3 regions of the Metapseudomonas boanensis genome follow, and region 2 is predicted to be linked to each of the others. Evidence: predicted binding sites of a transcription regulator. Region 2 holds the regulator's gene; each other region holds the start of a gene.
The links. Region 2 encodes LexA, which represses DNA repair genes until DNA is damaged. Its sites were predicted from a motif close to CTGTNTNNNNANACAG; they were not measured.

Region 1 (5,228 bases), 1.5 Mb from region 2:
GCGGGGTAGAAGCCTGGGACAATGCGTTCATCTTGGCCTCGATCTCAGCCTTGTCGTCACCCTTCACGGCCACTTCCAGTTCGCCCACCGCTTTCTCAATGGCCGCTTTCTCGTCGGCAGTGGCCTTGTCGCCAGCCTCGGAAACCATCTTGCGGGTCGCATGAACCAGCGCATCGCCCTGGTTGCGCGCAGCAGCCAGCTCTTCGAACTTGCGATCTTCCTCGGCGTTGGCCTCGGCATCGCGCACCATTTGCTGGATCTCTTCCTCGGACAGGCCTGAGTTAGCCTTGATCACGATGGACTGCTGCTTGCCAGTGGCCTTGTCCTTGGCGGACACGTGCAGAATGCCGTTGGCGTCGATATCGAAGGTCACTTCGATCTGCGGCACGCCACGCGGAGCCGGCGGAATCTCGGCCAGGTCGAACTTGCCCAGGGACTTGTTCTGCGCGGCTTGCTTGCGCTCGCCCTGCAGGACATGGATGGTCACCGCAGACTGATTGTCGTCAGCGGTCGAGAACACCTGGGACTTCTTGGTCGGGATGGTGGTGTTCTTTTCGATCAGCGCAGTCATCACGCCACCCAGGGTTTCGATACCCAGGGTCAGCGGGGACACATCGAGCAGCAGCACGTCTTTCACGTCACCGGCCAGTACGGCGCCCTGAATGGCAGCGCCAATGGCGACAGCTTCGTCCGGGTTCACATCCTTGCGCGGCTCTTTGCCGAAGAAGTCGGCGACCTGTTTCTGCACCAGCGGCATACGAGTCTGACCACCAACCAGGATCACTTCCTGAATGTCGGACACGTCCAGGCCGGCATCTTTCAGCGCAATGCGGCACGGCTCGATAGTGCGCGCGACCAGATCCTCCACCAGCGCTTCCAGCTTGGCACGAGAAATCTTGACGTTCAGGTGCTTCGGACCGGTCTGGTCTGCAGTGATATACGGCAGGTTGACGTCGGTCTGCTGGGCGGAGGACAGCTCGATCTTGGCCTTCTCGGCAGCCTCTTTCAGGCGCTGCATGGCCAGCGGGTCGCCCTTGAGGTCCATGCCGGATTCTTTCTTGAATTCGTCGACGAGGTAGTCGATCAGACGAATATCGAAGTCCTCACCACCCAGGAAGGTGTCACCGTTGGTGGCCAGCACTTCGAACTGGTGCTCGCCGTCGACTTCGGCGATCTCGATCACCGACACATCAAAGGTACCGCCACCCAGGTCATAGACGATCACGGTGTGGTCGCCTTTGGCCTTGTCCATGCCATAGGCCAGTGCGGCCGCAGTCGGCTCGTTGATAATGCGCTTGACGTCCAGACCGGCAATGCGGCCTGCGTCCTTGGTAGCCTGGCGCTGGCTGTCGTTGAAGTATGCCGGAACGGTGATCACCGCTTCAGTCACCGGCTCGCCGAGGTAGTCTTCGGCGGTTTTCTTCATCTTCTTCAGCACTTCCGCGGAGATTTGCGGCGGTGCCATCTTCTGGCCCTTCACCTCGACCCAGGCGTCACCGTTGTCGGCCTTGGCGATCTTGTAAGGGACCATCTTGATGTCTTTCTGCACGACGTCTTCTTCAAAGCGACGACCGATCAGGCGCTTCACTGCGTACAGAGTATTGTGCGGGTTGGTCACAGCCTGGCGCTTGGCGGACTGGCCCACCAGGGTCTCACCATCGTTGGTGTAGGCGATGATGGATGGCGTGGTGCGCGCGCCCTCGGCGTTCTCGATGACCTTGACGCTACCGTTTTCCAGGATGGCCACACAGGAGTTGGTGGTCCCCAGGTCGATACCGATAATTTTGCCCATATTCTCTCTCCCGAAACTTTTGAATTCGTCGCGGCCTAGCAAACCAGCCGCGCCAGCAAATAAACGCTTGATCTAACAGATGGGGCCCCGAGCCAGGATTTCAAGCCTTCTCATCGATCGAGGGCGGGGTTTGCGTGGGTGCCTTGCTCACCACCACCATGGCGGGGCGCAGCAGGCGACCGTGGAGCAAATACCCCTTCTGGAACACCTTGAGCACGCTGCCCGGCTCAGCATGAGTGCTCTCTTCCATCGCCATGGCCTGGTGGTGCTCCGGATTGAACGGGGCGCCATGGGGGTCGACCGGCTCCAACTGATAACGCTTGAGGGTGTCGTGGAACAGCTTGAGCGTCAGCTCCATACCTTCACGCACCGGTCTGATCGACTCGTCATCAGCACTGGTCAGCTCCAAGCCGCGCTCTAGGCTGTCGACTACAGGCAGCAGGTCGTTGGCGAACTTTTCGAGGGCGAACTTATGCGCCTTTTCCACGTCCTGCTCGGCACGGCGACGAATGTTTTGCAGTTCAGCGGCGACACGCAGCGACTGATCCTGGGCTGCGGCCAGTTGCTCTTCCAGCACCTGCACGCGAGTAGCCAGATCGTCGCCCGACGCGGCCTCGGCAGTGGGATTCGCTTCTGGGGTCTGGGTATCCAGGGTCTGTTCGTCGGCCATGTGTTCCTCCTCATAAAAGACGGCTGCGGGAATAACCCGCCGTTCTGTCGGCCTATATGGGGTCGCAATTTGTCGGTTCAAGGGCCAGAGGCAATTGTCAGCCAGAAAACAAACACTGTATAAATAGACAGCCATCACAGCGCGGGAGTCGCACCATGCTGGTACACCTGTCCATTCACAACTACGCCATCGTCGAGCATCTCGACCTGGAGCTCGAAGGCGGCATGTCGGTGATCACCGGTGAAACCGGTGCCGGCAAGTCAATCATGCTCGACGCACTTGGCCTGACGCTCGGCGACCGCGCCGAGAACAGTGTGGTCCGACCCGGCGCGGACAAGGCGGATATCCTGGCCAGCTTCGACATTGGCGATATCCCTGAGGCCCGCACCTGGCTGGCCGAACGCGACCTGGAAAATGAAGGCCCCTGCATTCTTCGCCGAGTGATCACGGCAGAAGGCCGCTCTCGCGCCTACATCAACGGCAGCCCCTGTCCACAAAGCGACCTCAGAGCCCTCGGCGAGCTGCTGATCGATATTCACAGCCAGCACGAACACCAGTCACTCCTGAAGACCGATACGCACCGTCGACTGCTCGACGAATACGCAGGCGCCAGCGAACTCGCCCGCCAAGTCCAGCTGGCTGCGCAGCGCTGGCGGCAGACCCGCCATGAACTCGAACGGATATCCCGATCGAGCGATGAACACCGCTCCCGCCACCAGCTGCTGAGCTACCAGCTCGACGAACTGGAAAGCCTCGCATTGGGCGAGAACGAACTCGAGCAGCTTGAAATCGAGCACAAGAACCTGGCGAATGCAGAAAGCCTGCTGGCAGCTTGCCGGCAAGTGGTCGAGCTCTGCAGTGAAAGCGACGCCGGCAACGTGCTAAGCGCACTGACCTCCAGCCTCAACCGACTAACCGCCTTCCCGACGCAACCGACTGCCCTTGGCGAAGCCGTCACTTTACTGTCCAGCGCACAGATTCAGGTGGAGGAGGCCATCGGCGAGCTCAATCGCTTCCTTGACCACTTCGATGCCGACCCGGAGCGCCAACAACAGCTGGAAGAACGTCTAGACACCATCTACACCCTGGCGCGCAAACACAGGGTCCAGCCGAGTGACCTCGCTAATCTTCAACAGAGCCTTCTGGAAGAGCTGGAAACGCTCAACGCCGACGACGAAGCCGCCGAGCGCCTCGCCGAGGAGCTCACTGCCTATACCCGTCACTATCAGGAGAAAGCCAGCGAGCTCAGCAACCTGCGCGCCCGGGCAGCGGACCACCTCGCAAGCGCGGTCGAGGCGGAGATGCAACGTCTGGGAATGCCTGGCGGGCGCTTCAGCATCCAGTTGCGCGCCAGCCAAACCGACGAGCCGCAGCACTTCGGCCTGGAGCAAGTGGAGTTTCTCGTCAGCGCCAACCCCGGCCACCCACTAAAGGCGTTGGCCAAGGTCGCCTCAGGTGGTGAACTGTCACGTATCAGCCTGGCGATCCAGGTCATCACCGCACAAACCTCGCGAGTCCCAACCCTGGTATTCGACGAAGTCGACGTCGGCATCGGCGGCCCTACCGCAGAAGTGGTCGGCCAGCTACTGCGCCGCCTTGGCGAGCGTGGCCAGGTGCTGACCGTGACCCACCTACCACAGGTTGCCGCCCAAGGGCACCATCACCTTTTCGTACACAAGGATCGCCGCAGCCAGGAAACCCGGACGGCAGTGGCCAAGCTGGACGAGACTCCGCGCATCGAGGAAATCGCGCGCATGCTCGGCGGCCTCGACCTGACCGACGAATCCCTGGCACACGCTAGGAAGATGGTCACCAGCGCGAAAGGCTGAAACGGCCCCAGGGAATCAAAAAAGGCGACCCGAGGGTCGCCTTTCTCATGACAGCAAGAATTATTTCTTCTTGCGCACGTACAACACCAGATTGTGGTCGACCAACTCGAAGCCGCGCTCCTTGACGATCTCCTTCTGGCGTTTTTCGATCTCAGGATCGAAAAACTCGATAACCTCGCCGGTGTCCACACAGACCATATGATCGTGATGGCCGCTATCGGCCAACTCGAACACGGCATGGCCACCATCGAAGTTGTGGCGAACCACCAGACCGGCCGCTTCGAACTGGGTCAAGACCCGGTAGACGGTGGCCAATCCCACATCTTCGCCAGCCTCCATAAGCGCCTTGTAGACATCCTCGGCGCTCATGTGGCGCTGCTCGGCAGAGTCGAGCATCTGCAGGATTTTGACCCGAGGCAAGGTTACCTTCAGGCCGACTTTTCGCAGTTCGTTGTTTTCAACCATGGTCAGCTTTCTCGAGGAATGCGGCTTTCGCAGCTTCCCTTAATGCAGGTATGATCGGGCTTTTAATGCCCAGCCAAGATAGTGGAAGTCTCCCACCGATGCAAAACACCAAGCTCCTGCTGACCAGCCTCTCCTTCGCAGGCTTGCTCGCACTCGCCGGTTGCTCGTTCCCTGGGGTCTACAAGATCGATATCCAGCAGGGCAACGTCGTAACGCAGGACATGATAGACCAGTTGAAGCCTGGAATGACCCGACGTCAAGTGCGGTTTATCATGGGCAACCCGCTGATTACCGATACGTTTCACGCCAACCGCTGGGATTATCTGTACAGCATGCAGCCAGGCGGAAGCCAGCGTATGCAAGAGCGCGTCAGCCTGATGTTCGACAACAACGATCAGCTGATCGGCCTGGCCGGCGACTTCATGCCTGGCGTGAGCCGCGACGAAGCCATTCTGGGGACCGAAAGCAGCAC
Region 2 (5,228 bases):
ATGACGGCCTGTGCACCGGCCTGCTTCAGCGCCCAGAGGTTGGCCCGATAATTGACTTGGTGCGGCGGAATCCGGTGAGGATGACCATGGCGAGCCAGGAACAGCACATCACGCCCGGCATACTCGCCATGAACGATACCCGCGGAGGGCGCGCCATAAGGTGTTTCCGGGTTGAGCAAGGCTTTCATGCTCAGGCCTTCGAGCTGGGTCAGCCCAGTACCACCAATGATGGCGTAGACGGTCATGTTGGTTCCTCAATCGATCAACTGGGCTTCACGCAATGCTGCAGCGGCCTGCAGCCAGCGCGGGTCTTGGCGATATTCGGTGCCTGGGAAGGCCCGGCGGCGCATCCGTACCAGACTTGGCGCGGGCTTGACGCCAAGCTGCTGCAGACGCGAAAGCGCCAGCTCAGCAGCGCCTCGGTCATTGCACACCAGCCCCATGTCGCAGCCAGCGGACAGCGCCGCCTCGATACGTGCAGCTGCATCACCCACCACATGGGCGCCGGCCATGGACAAATCATCGCTGAAAATGACTCCAGAGAACTTAAGCTCACCGCGCAGGATGTCCTGCAGCCACCTCCTAGAGAAGCCGGCAGGCTGCAAATCGACCTGAGGATAGATGACGTGGGCCGGCATCATGCCGTCCAGCTCCGAGGCCAAACGCGCGAAGGGAACCAGGTCGCATTGCCGAATTTGCTCAAGGCTGCGCTCGTCAGTCGGAATATCCACGTGAGAGTCGGCCTCGGCCCAGCCATGTCCAGGGAAGTGCTTTCCAGTTGCCGCCATGCCAGCGCTACGCAGGCCACAGATAAAGGCAGCTGCCAGGCGCGTCGCACGGCCCGGATCTGATTCGAACGCTCGACTCCCGACCACTGCGCTTCGCTGATGATCGAGGTCAAGCACCGGCGCAAAGCTGATATCGAGTCCGGCAGCCAATACCTCGGTAGCCATCAACCAGCCGCACTGTTCGGCAAGCTGCTCGGCATTCAGGTTGTCGGCCAATGCGCGCATCGCCGGCAACCGCAAGAAACCCTGTCGCAGCCGCTGCACGCGACCACCTTCCTGATCGACCGCCAGGATGAGATCAGGGCGAATCGCACGAATAGAAGCGCACAATTCACGAACCTGACGAGGATGTTCGATATTGCGGGCGAAGATGATCAAGCCGGCGACTTCCGGCTGACGCAGGATCTGGCGATCTTCAGCGGTCAGCCAAGTGCCGCCGATATCCAGCATCAAGGAACCTTGCATGGAAAATCCTTAGGAGAGTGTGGCCGCCGCCCAATCCGGACACGGCGCTTCATCGATGCGTACCGCACAGTGGACGGGTACAAGGTCAAAGAGTTCCAACATATCGGCATTGCGTAAGCGAATGCAGCCGTGGGATCGTGGCACGCCCATTGGCTCACTGTCCGGGGTGCCATGAAGGTAGATGTATCGCCGGAAGCTGTCGACGTTGCCCAGGCGATTCAGACCAGGCTCGCAACCACTCAGCCAGAGAATACGGGTGAGTATCCAGTCACGCCCCGGAAACTGCCCGTGCAACTCCGCACTCCAGACCTCCCCGGTCCAGCGCCGCCCGCGCAGCACAGCCGCCAAGGGCAGCCCGGTGCCAATCTTGGCTCTTATCTGGTGAAGGCCGCGCGGAGTACAACCGGAGCCATTGAGCTCCCCCGGGCCGTTAAGCGCAGTGGAAACAGGCAGGCGAATTAGAAGCTGTCCGGCAGAGAATCCGTACAGCTGTTGGTCGGCAAGGGATATGTACAGGAGATCTAGCTGGCGCATGGGCCGCAAGCTTAGCCGATCAGACCGCCCGCGCCCATAGCCTCAGACCTTTACAAGCGTGGTCGCAGTCTTGTTGCGCGGTTTGAGCACTGCCTTGGCCAGCGCCTCGTCAGACACCCCAGTCTCGGCACGCATGCCAGCCGCAAGGAACGGCACCATCAAACGCATGACCTGCTCGATCGAGGTGTTGACCCCGAAATCGTTCTCTGCCATGGCACGGAGCGCCTTGATACCGGACATGCTGAAGGCAGCAGCGCCGAGCATGAAATGCACCCGCCAGAAAAGCTCCAGCGGTGGAACTTTTGGCGCGGACTCGTTCACTAGCAGCATGTAACGACGGAAAACCTTTCCATAGACTTCTTCAAGGTACTTGCGCAGGTGACCTTGGCTCTGACTGAATGCCAAGCCCAGCAGGCGCATGAAGATCGATAGGTCGTTTCCACTTCGAGGCTTGACCGCAAGCGCCTGCTCGACCAGCATCTCCAGCAACTCTTCAAGGCTCGCCTTGTTCTCAGGCTTGGCCTGGCGACGGTCTAGTTCGCGCTCCAAACTTTGGCAGAAAGGACCGAGGAAACGCGAGAATACTGCTTGGATAAGGGCCTTCTTCGAACCGAAGTGGTAATTCACTGCAGCCAGGTTGACCCCGGCTTTGCTGGTGATCAGGCGCAGCGAGGTTTCGGCGAAGCCTTTCTCCGCGAACAGCTGTTCCGCAGCATCAAGGATGCGTTCGACGGTTTCCGACTGGGCCATGGCTCCTCCGCCTGACAAACACTTGTTTGAAACATACGTTTCATAACCGCCACTTGTCAAGTCGGACCCTTCAGTATCTGACGCAATGGTCATACAAGGCTGGCGCCGTCCGTAAAAGACGCCCGAAATGCCGCGGACGGTACACCTCTTTCGCTCACACTCAGGGAGCCCCGCGCAACAATCCAGGAAAGAAGCATTGCCAAGCGCCAAGCACTGTATATAATTCCAGTCACTGTATAAAAAAACAGAGCGCCGCCATGCTGAAACTGACGCCCCGCCAAGCCGAGATTCTCGCATTCATCAAGCGCTGCCTTGAAGACAACGGCTTCCCACCGACCCGAGCGGAAATCGCTCAGGAACTCGGCTTCAAATCCCCCAATGCTGCCGAGGAACACCTCAAGGCGCTGGCTCGCAAGGGCGCCATCGAGATGACGCCCGGCGCATCACGCGGGATCCGCATCCCCGGATTCGAGCCTGGAAACAACGAAGAAGACGGACTTCCCGTGGTGGGTCGCGTAGCGGCAGGCGCCCCTATCCTGGCGCAACAGAACATCGAAGAATCTTGCCGTATCAACCCGGGCTTCTTCCATCCTCGCGCCGACTACCTGCTTCGTGTCCACGGCATGAGCATGAAGGACATCGGCATTCTTGATGGAGACCTCCTGGCAGTCCATAGCACTCGCGAGGCCCGTAACGGCCAGGTTGTCGTGGCACGGCTGAATGACGAGGTAACGGTCAAGCGCTTCAGGCGCGATGGCGACAAGGTCTGGCTGATCGCAGAAAATGCCGAGTTTGCCCCCATCGAGGTAGATCTGGATCAACAGGATCTGGTGATCGAAGGTTTGAGTGTCGGCGTAATTCGCCGCTAAAGGAGGCTCCATGCAGTTCCCGCAGTCGCTCGGCCGGTCTCAGCTTCCACTGTTCCACGATGCCATCCTGGCCAATCCTGCTGCCCCGATCCTGACAGAGATTGAGAGCAGTCCGCCTCTGAACGAGCCAGAAGCCTTCAGCGAATTGTCGCTTAGAGGTGCTTCCGGCCACTGCCGGCACTTGCTGGCCTCTATACTCCGCGAGCTGAGCGAGGAGCTGGATGCTCGCTGGCTGACCCTGATCGACGCCCCACCTAGCCTGACCCAGGCCTGGCTGCGCGAATCGGGCCTGAATCGCGAACGCATCCTGCTCCTGCAGTCTCGTGGAGAGCAGAGCGCACTGGAACTGGCCTGCGAAGCCCTACGCCTGGGCCGTAGCCATACTGTAGTCAGCTGGATTCGTTTGAGCGCAAAGGCTCGACAACAACTTGCTCACGCCGCGCGCCAAGGCAGCGCACAAAGCCTGAACATCTTGCTGGGATAAGCGTGGCAAAAGCGTTCTACTGCGCTCGGCTGACATCAAGCTGTAACCAGCTCCACCAATGATTAGCCTGCTGTCAGATCAAGCACGGTATCAGTGAAGGACGCGCGGACCCTCTTCGTGGTCCATTTCGCCTTCAGCCAGGCGACCGGCCATTTGAACACCGACATTCAGCATGGCTTTCGCAACCTCCAGATGGTGCCCCTGGAGGAAGGCTTTGGCGTCAGAGGAAAAGTCCAGCGTTACAAGCGCCTCCTCGTCCTCAGCCCGACGCAGGATAATGCGCCCGTCGGGCAACTCGACTATTTCCAGAAAGGACGTAGGCATAAGATTTGATCTCCACGAAAGGTGGCTATTGTAACAGCCAGCCACTCTCGCGCCCTAGCCCGCCGATCAAATCAGCATTCGCTGAGGCTTTCCCGGAAGCGAAGCGCAAGCCCCTTCAGGCTCTGTCGCCATTCCTCAAGCGTTGCAGGGCTCAAAGGTGCAGCATCAGCCGCGTCCTCGGCCTTCACAGTCGGAATGAGGGGTAACGTCGGGTCGACCTTTGCAACCTTAGGGGCCTGCGGCGGCTGGAACAACGCAGCGTAAGAATCAAGCAACTGGGCAAGCCAGGTTTCAGGGTTCTGGGCAAGCTCAAGCAACTCACTCAGCTCAGGGCAAGGGGCTGCCGCCAGCACTTCGGGCTTGAGCAGCGACTCGACCCTTGGTTCATCAGCTTCGGACAACCGGTAGTAACCGGCAATCTCATGACAGAGCCCGAGCAAAGCACCGTAAAGATGGAACAGCGCAGCTTCCCGCTCTGCCTGAACCACGGCCTGGGCATTCATTGCCCGCGCCTCTTCGGCCTTGCGCCAAGCTTCCAGGGACAGGCCGGCAAAGAACAGTTTCTGATTCGTGCGGGTATAACGTTCGTGGGCCATGACGGCGCCCTCCAAAGGGAACTCAAGCAGTATATGCGCGCCCAGCAAGGCTGTGCCGGGCGCGCAACAACCGATCAACGCTTGTCTTCGACCTTCCACTTGCCGCCGTCGTAGAAGGCGCGCCAGCCGGTAGGCTTACCCTCGACCTCGGTTTGCACGTACTGCTCCTTGGTCTTGCGACTGAAGCGGATCACCGCAGGGCGCCCTTCGGGATCCTTCTTCGGCGCATCCAGCAAGTAATGGTACTTCGCATCCAGTTCGTCCTTATGGGGGATCAGCTCCATCACCAGCGGAGCGCGGGTCTCGCGGTTTTTCGGGAACTGACTGGCAGCCAGGAACAGGCCGGAAGCTCCGTCACGCAGAACATAGATGTCGTCGACCTTCTCGCACTTCAGCTCCGGCATGCGGATCGGATCGA
Region 3 (5,228 bases), 830 kb from region 2:
GGTATGCAGCGGTTGCTCGGAGATGACGAACCCGCCGGGGTGCTGCGACAAGTGACGAGGAAAGCCGATCAGCTCGCTGGTCAGCGCCAACACCCGCCGCAACACCGGGCTTTCCGGGTCGAAGCCGCACTCACGTAGCCGTTCGGGCGGTGGCGCGTAGTCTGACCAACGGCCAAAACAATCGGCCAGGGCATTGACCTGGTCGGGTGGCAGTCCCAGGGCCTTGGCCACGTCGCGTACTGCGCCCGCACCGTGATAGGTGCTGACCACCGCCGTCAGCGCTGCACGCCCCCTGCCGTAGCGCTGGAAGACGTACTGCAGCACCTCTTCCCGACGCTCGTGCTCGAAGTCGACGTCGATATCCGGCGGCTCGTTGCGCTCGCGGGAGAGGAAGCGTTCAAACAGCATTTTCACCCGCGACGGGTCGATCTCGGTGATGCCTAGCGCAAAGCACACCGTGGAGTTGGCCGCCGAGCCGCGTCCTTGGCAGAGAATGCCGCGATCACGCGCGAAACGGACGATATCATGCACCGTCAGGAAGTAGCTCTCGTAACCCATCTCGGCGATCAGCTGCAGCTCCTGCTCCACCTGTTTCCGTGCCGACAGCGGAGCACCATCAGGCCAACGCTCCTTCATCCCCGCCTCGGTCAGTACGCTTAGCCAACTGGCGGGACTGTGCCTTGCGGGCACCAGCTCATGCGGATACTGGTAGCGCAACTGGCCGAGGTCGAAGGTGCAGCGCCGGGCGATGCGCAGCGTCTCAGCCAGCAGTTCCGTCGGGTAGAGAGCGGCCAGCAGGTCACGTCGACGCAGGTGGCGCTCGCCATTGGGAAACAGGCGTAGCCCGGCCTCGGCCACCGTGCAGTGGTGGCGGATGGCGGTCATGCAGTCCTGCAAGGCACGACGGCCCCGTGCATGCATGTGCACATCGCCCGCCGCTACGGGCGTTATTCCCAGGCTTTCGGCCAGCTCCAGCAAACGGGCCAGGCGCTGACTGTCGTCCGGCCCATGGTGCAACTCCACCGCCAACCACAGGCGCTCGGGAAACTGGTCGAGCAGCCAGCGTCCTTCGGCTCCATCGTCGTCCGGTCTGGGCAGCCAAAGTGCTAGCAGCCCCTCCAACGGCACGTCCAGATCCTCGCGCAGCAGGCGGTACTCGCCCTTTTTCGCTCGACGCCGAGCCTGAGTGATCAACTGGCAAAGGTGCTGATAGCCCGTGAGGCTTTCCACCAGCAGCACGACCTTCGGACCATTCTCGATGCACATCTCACTGCCGATGATCAACGGCAAGCCCGCGTCCTTAGCGGCCTGCCAGGCACGCACGATGCCGGACAAGGTGCACTCGTCAGTAATCGCCAAGGCTTGATAGCCATGCAGCGCAGCCCGTTCGAACAATTCCCGGGCGCTGGAAGCTCCGCGTTGGAAGCTGAAATTGGACAGACAATGCAGCTCCGCGTAATCGAGGCTCATGCGAACCATCCATGCAGCCACAGCGGGCCACTGCCATCTACCGACCGGTACGCCCAGGCACGCTGGCCATTACGGGTCTCGACCAGATAGTAATCGCGGCGCACGTCGCCGCCGTCCCACCAGCCGGACTCGATGCGTTCGGGGCCGGCGAGGATGCGCGGCGTAGTTTCGCGCAGGGGGACCGGCTCGCGAAGCAACCAGCCGGGCCGCGGCGAGCCTGGCAATAAGGGGGCTGATCGGCTGTCGCTCTCCATCCGCCAGGCGCATTCGGGGCGATGGTCGGCCTGCGCGCTCAGACCATGCACCGCATCATCGCCAAGGCGAGCACGCAGCCGTTCGCGTAACCGCTCCCAAGGCACGGACTGCTGTGGACGCTCGTCGAACAACTCACGCCGCTCCGGCACGAACGCCGGCAGGTCTCGCGCCACCAGGCGGAAGCCGCGCACCGGCGCGGGCACCAGGATCTGCTCCAGCCGTCCCCGCGCCAGTTCGAACAGCAAGGCCGCCTCGCGCTCGGCCCTGAGCAGCCCGACCGACACCTGCGTATCGACACGATCGCGGTGCTCCAGATACAGGGTAAAGCGCTGCACGCCGCTATCACGACCGGCAAGATAGGCCGCCAGATCGGAGGTCATACGCCGAAGCGGGAACAGCAGCGCCAGGTGCGACTCGGCCTCGAAGTTCAGCTCGATGCGCACATCGAACTCATCCGGCGGCGTGTAGCAGCCCAGCGCCAACGGTCGGACGCCGAGCAGGGTATCCAGGTGCCGTAACACATCGGCCGGGAAGCGTTTGGCCAGGGTTTCGCGCGGCAGGGTCATGACCTGGCGCACGCTGCGCAACCCCATGCGACCGAAAGCCGTAGCCACCTCACGGGACCATCCTGCCCTGTCTACGGGCAACTGCCCGAGTATCAAATGCAGTTCGGCCTGGTCTGTCACCGCCAGGCCGTCATGGGCATTGGCCAACATCCGAGCCGCTGCCGGGTTAGGGGCTGCGACGATGCGATGGCGAAACCCGAGCTCCGCCAGCTCACTGCGCAAACGCGCCTCAAACTGCGGCCAGGGGCCGAACAGGCCAAAGCTGGACTGCACCTCCAACAGCAGTGCGCGTGGGTAGAACAAGCTCACCTGGGAGCTGAAGCGGTAGGCCCAGGCGGCCAGGAAGCGGTGCCAACGCTCGATATCCGACGAGTCGTACTCGGCCATGGCGAAATCCCGCGTCATGGCATGGGCTGCCGTCAGGGATTGGCCAGGGTTCAGGCCCAGCGCTCGCGCCGCCGGATTGAGCGCCCGCAGCACGCGGCGCTGCGGCGTGCCCGTCACCAGTGCCAACGGCGCATCAGGCGTGGGGTGGCCACGCAGGACGCCATCCAGCGCCAGTTGCGGTAACAGAATGCAGGCCCAACACATGTGAAGCTCACCCGCCCAAGGCAATTGGCGATGCAGGCGGCAGCCCACCCCGACACTTCAGCACCCGTATCTGCGCATGCCGCGCGTCGAGAGCGATGCGCAAAGCGGCCGGCGAAGGGTTATGTGCAGCATCCAAGGGGCGGTAGGCAAACGCCAGGGTCTGGCCGGTTTCGGCAGCGACCTGCAGGCGACGCATGGCGCGATCATCCGCCTGCTGCGGCCAGCACAGCACCGCACCGCAACTGCCCGAACGCAGGCATTGTTCGGCCGCCCACAGGGCATCACGGCGACTCGCCTCTATCAGCGCCAGCCAACGTAAATCCACGCCAGCGGCCTGCCAGGCCAGGGGATAGGGAATGTAGGGGGGGGCCACCAGTACGACGCGCTCGCCGCTGGCGGTCAGCCGCGCCAGAGTCGGCCACAGCAGGCAAAGCTCGCCCAATCCATCACACGGAGCCAGTATCTCGGTGAGTGCGGCCTCCGGCCAGCCACCGGTCGGCAGGGCCATATCCAGTGCAGCATGGCCCGTCGGCTGAGTGCTGGTCGGCAAAACGCTCGGCTGGCCCCTCCAGACCCGCCGCTCGTTGAGCAGCGTATCCAAAGCAATCACGGCGCCCATCAGGTACGCCTCGCCAACGGCTTGCAGGAATAGAAAGACAGCAGCTCGAAGAGCGAGCTGCCGATGGGGCCAGGAACGATTACCGAGGCCATGAGGGGAATCCACGAATACTGTATTTATATACAGTAAATCGCAGAGACCTTTCCCGGTCAATCCGGGAAGACGGAAGGCAGGCGGTCAAGGACCTGAGGGAGCGAATCGCTCCCACAGGTCAGGTCGTCAGCCTATGGTTACTTGACGTAGTCGCTGCCCCAACGCTCGATATCGCGTACCGCCTGCTTACGCAGAGTCGGGCCTTGCGCCTGCTGCGCGGCAGCGATTTCGTCATCGATGATCTTGGTCGACAACGAGAGCCAACTGGTAGCAAACGCCATAGCATCGCCATTGACCTCCAGAGCATTCAGATCGAGATTGCCGATACCATCGCAGGCTTGGTGATAGCAGGGGTCGAAGGGCTGACCCGCAGCACCACCATAGCGTTGCGCCTGTTCCTCGCTCTTGATGTCTTCGGCGCCGGTGAACAGGCCGCCGAAGGCAATGCCATCGTCGAAGAACTGCGCATAGTCGGAGCGAAAGTCGATCTCGGTGCCCTCATAGGCCTCCCCACGCAACTTGAAGTACGCCTCGAACAGCCGCTCGATCGCCGCCGAACCGGGCGGGCCCTGCAGGCCGAAGGACGAGCCATCGCCGTCATAGATGAAGTTGGCGAAGTTCGGCGAGCCGATCATGTCGAAGTTCAGGTAGGCCTTGATGTGCTGCTTCTCCTCGTCACTGAGACTGTTGACGTAGAAGGTCGAGCCGACAAGCCCCGACTCCTCTGCCCCCCACCAGGCAAAACGTACCTTGTTGTTCGGATGCGCCTTGCCCAACAGTACGGCCATTTCCAGCAATGCTGCACTGCCCGAACCGTTGTCATTGATGCCGGGGCCCTCGAACACCGAGTCCAGGTGCGCGCCCGCCATGACCACATTGTCCGGACTGCCGCGTCGGGTTTCGGCGACGAGGTTGAAGGTCTCGGTCTTCTTGCGCAGCACGTCCGACACCATGCGCAACTGCAGCCCGGGGGTCTGAGACCAGGTCACGCCGTTATCGTAGGTTGCGAAAAACACCGGTATGCCACCTTCATAGCCATCACCCAGGGTGACGTTTTCCAGCCCCTTGCGATCCTCGGTATTGCCCTGATTGAAGATGATGACCCCGGCAGCACCTGCAGCGGCAGCGTTCTCCGCCTTGATCTCAAAGGTACAGCTGCCACGCTGGACCAAGGCGATGGAGCCACTGAGGAAACCAGCGAAATCTTCAGGCTCGCAAGCGCTGCTGGAGGTATTGCCAGCCCCCAGGGACAGATCCACCGCCACCACCGACGCACTGACATCACCCGCCTCGGTCTGCGACAGGTAGTTGAAGTCCTCTTCCCACACATAGTTGGCTGGCAAGGGTGCCAGTGCCGTCAGCGTTCCCGGCCCCTTGGGGAAGAACGCGGTGAAAGGAAATGGCTGCACCTGCACCTGATAGCCGGCTTGCTCCAGGGTTGTCTTCACATAGTCGACGGACGCCTGGTAGCCCGGCAGGCCGGCGGCACGGTTACCGTCGTTGAGAGTGGCAATGTCCTGCAAGGCTTGTAGGCGCGTCATCACATTGGTCGCTTCCAGGCAGCGCGGAAGACCTAGCGGTGTGCCCACCAGCACGGACGACTTGCATATGCCGGGGTTGGGTTTTCCTGGGCT

Region 1: a site for LexA is predicted at 2,578-2,593, ahead of recN (DNA repair protein RecN). Genes of this name have one in related genera too.
Region 3: a site for LexA is predicted at 3,612-3,627, ahead of imuA (translesion DNA synthesis-associated protein ImuA). Genes of this name have one in related genera too.

The regions. Positions count from the first base shown of each region.
Region 1 is NZ_CP113889.1:2,667,989-2,673,216, reverse strand. Features, by position in the region: gene dnaK (molecular chaperone DnaK) at 1-1,792, opposite strand, end outside; gene grpE (nucleotide exchange factor GrpE) at 1,893-2,462, opposite strand; gene recN (DNA repair protein RecN) at 2,618-4,291, shown strand; gene fur (ferric iron uptake transcriptional regulator) at 4,352-4,756, opposite strand; gene OXH74_RS12290 (outer membrane protein assembly factor BamE) at 4,855-5,228, shown strand, end outside.
Region 2 is NZ_CP113889.1:4,161,934-4,167,161, reverse strand. Features, by position in the region: gene OXH74_RS19500 (S-methyl-5'-thioinosine phosphorylase) at 1-245, opposite strand, end outside; gene nagZ (beta-N-acetylhexosaminidase) at 255-1,253, opposite strand; gene OXH74_RS19490 (L,D-transpeptidase family protein) at 1,263-1,787, opposite strand; gene OXH74_RS19485 (TetR/AcrR family transcriptional regulator) at 1,830-2,537, opposite strand; gene lexA (transcriptional repressor LexA) at 2,795-3,406, shown strand; gene sulA (SOS-induced cell division inhibitor SulA) at 3,417-3,890, shown strand; gene OXH74_RS19470 (hypothetical protein) at 3,981-4,214, opposite strand; gene OXH74_RS19465 (DUF6586 family protein) at 4,286-4,810, opposite strand; gene topA (type I DNA topoisomerase) at 4,885-5,228, opposite strand, start outside.
Region 3 is NZ_CP113889.1:3,327,846-3,333,073, reverse strand. Features, by position in the region: gene OXH74_RS15485 (error-prone DNA polymerase) at 1-1,491, opposite strand, end outside; gene OXH74_RS15480 (DNA polymerase Y family protein) at 1,467-2,882, opposite strand; gene imuA (translesion DNA synthesis-associated protein ImuA) at 2,890-3,501, opposite strand; gene OXH74_RS15470 (M28 family metallopeptidase) at 3,732-5,228, opposite strand, start outside.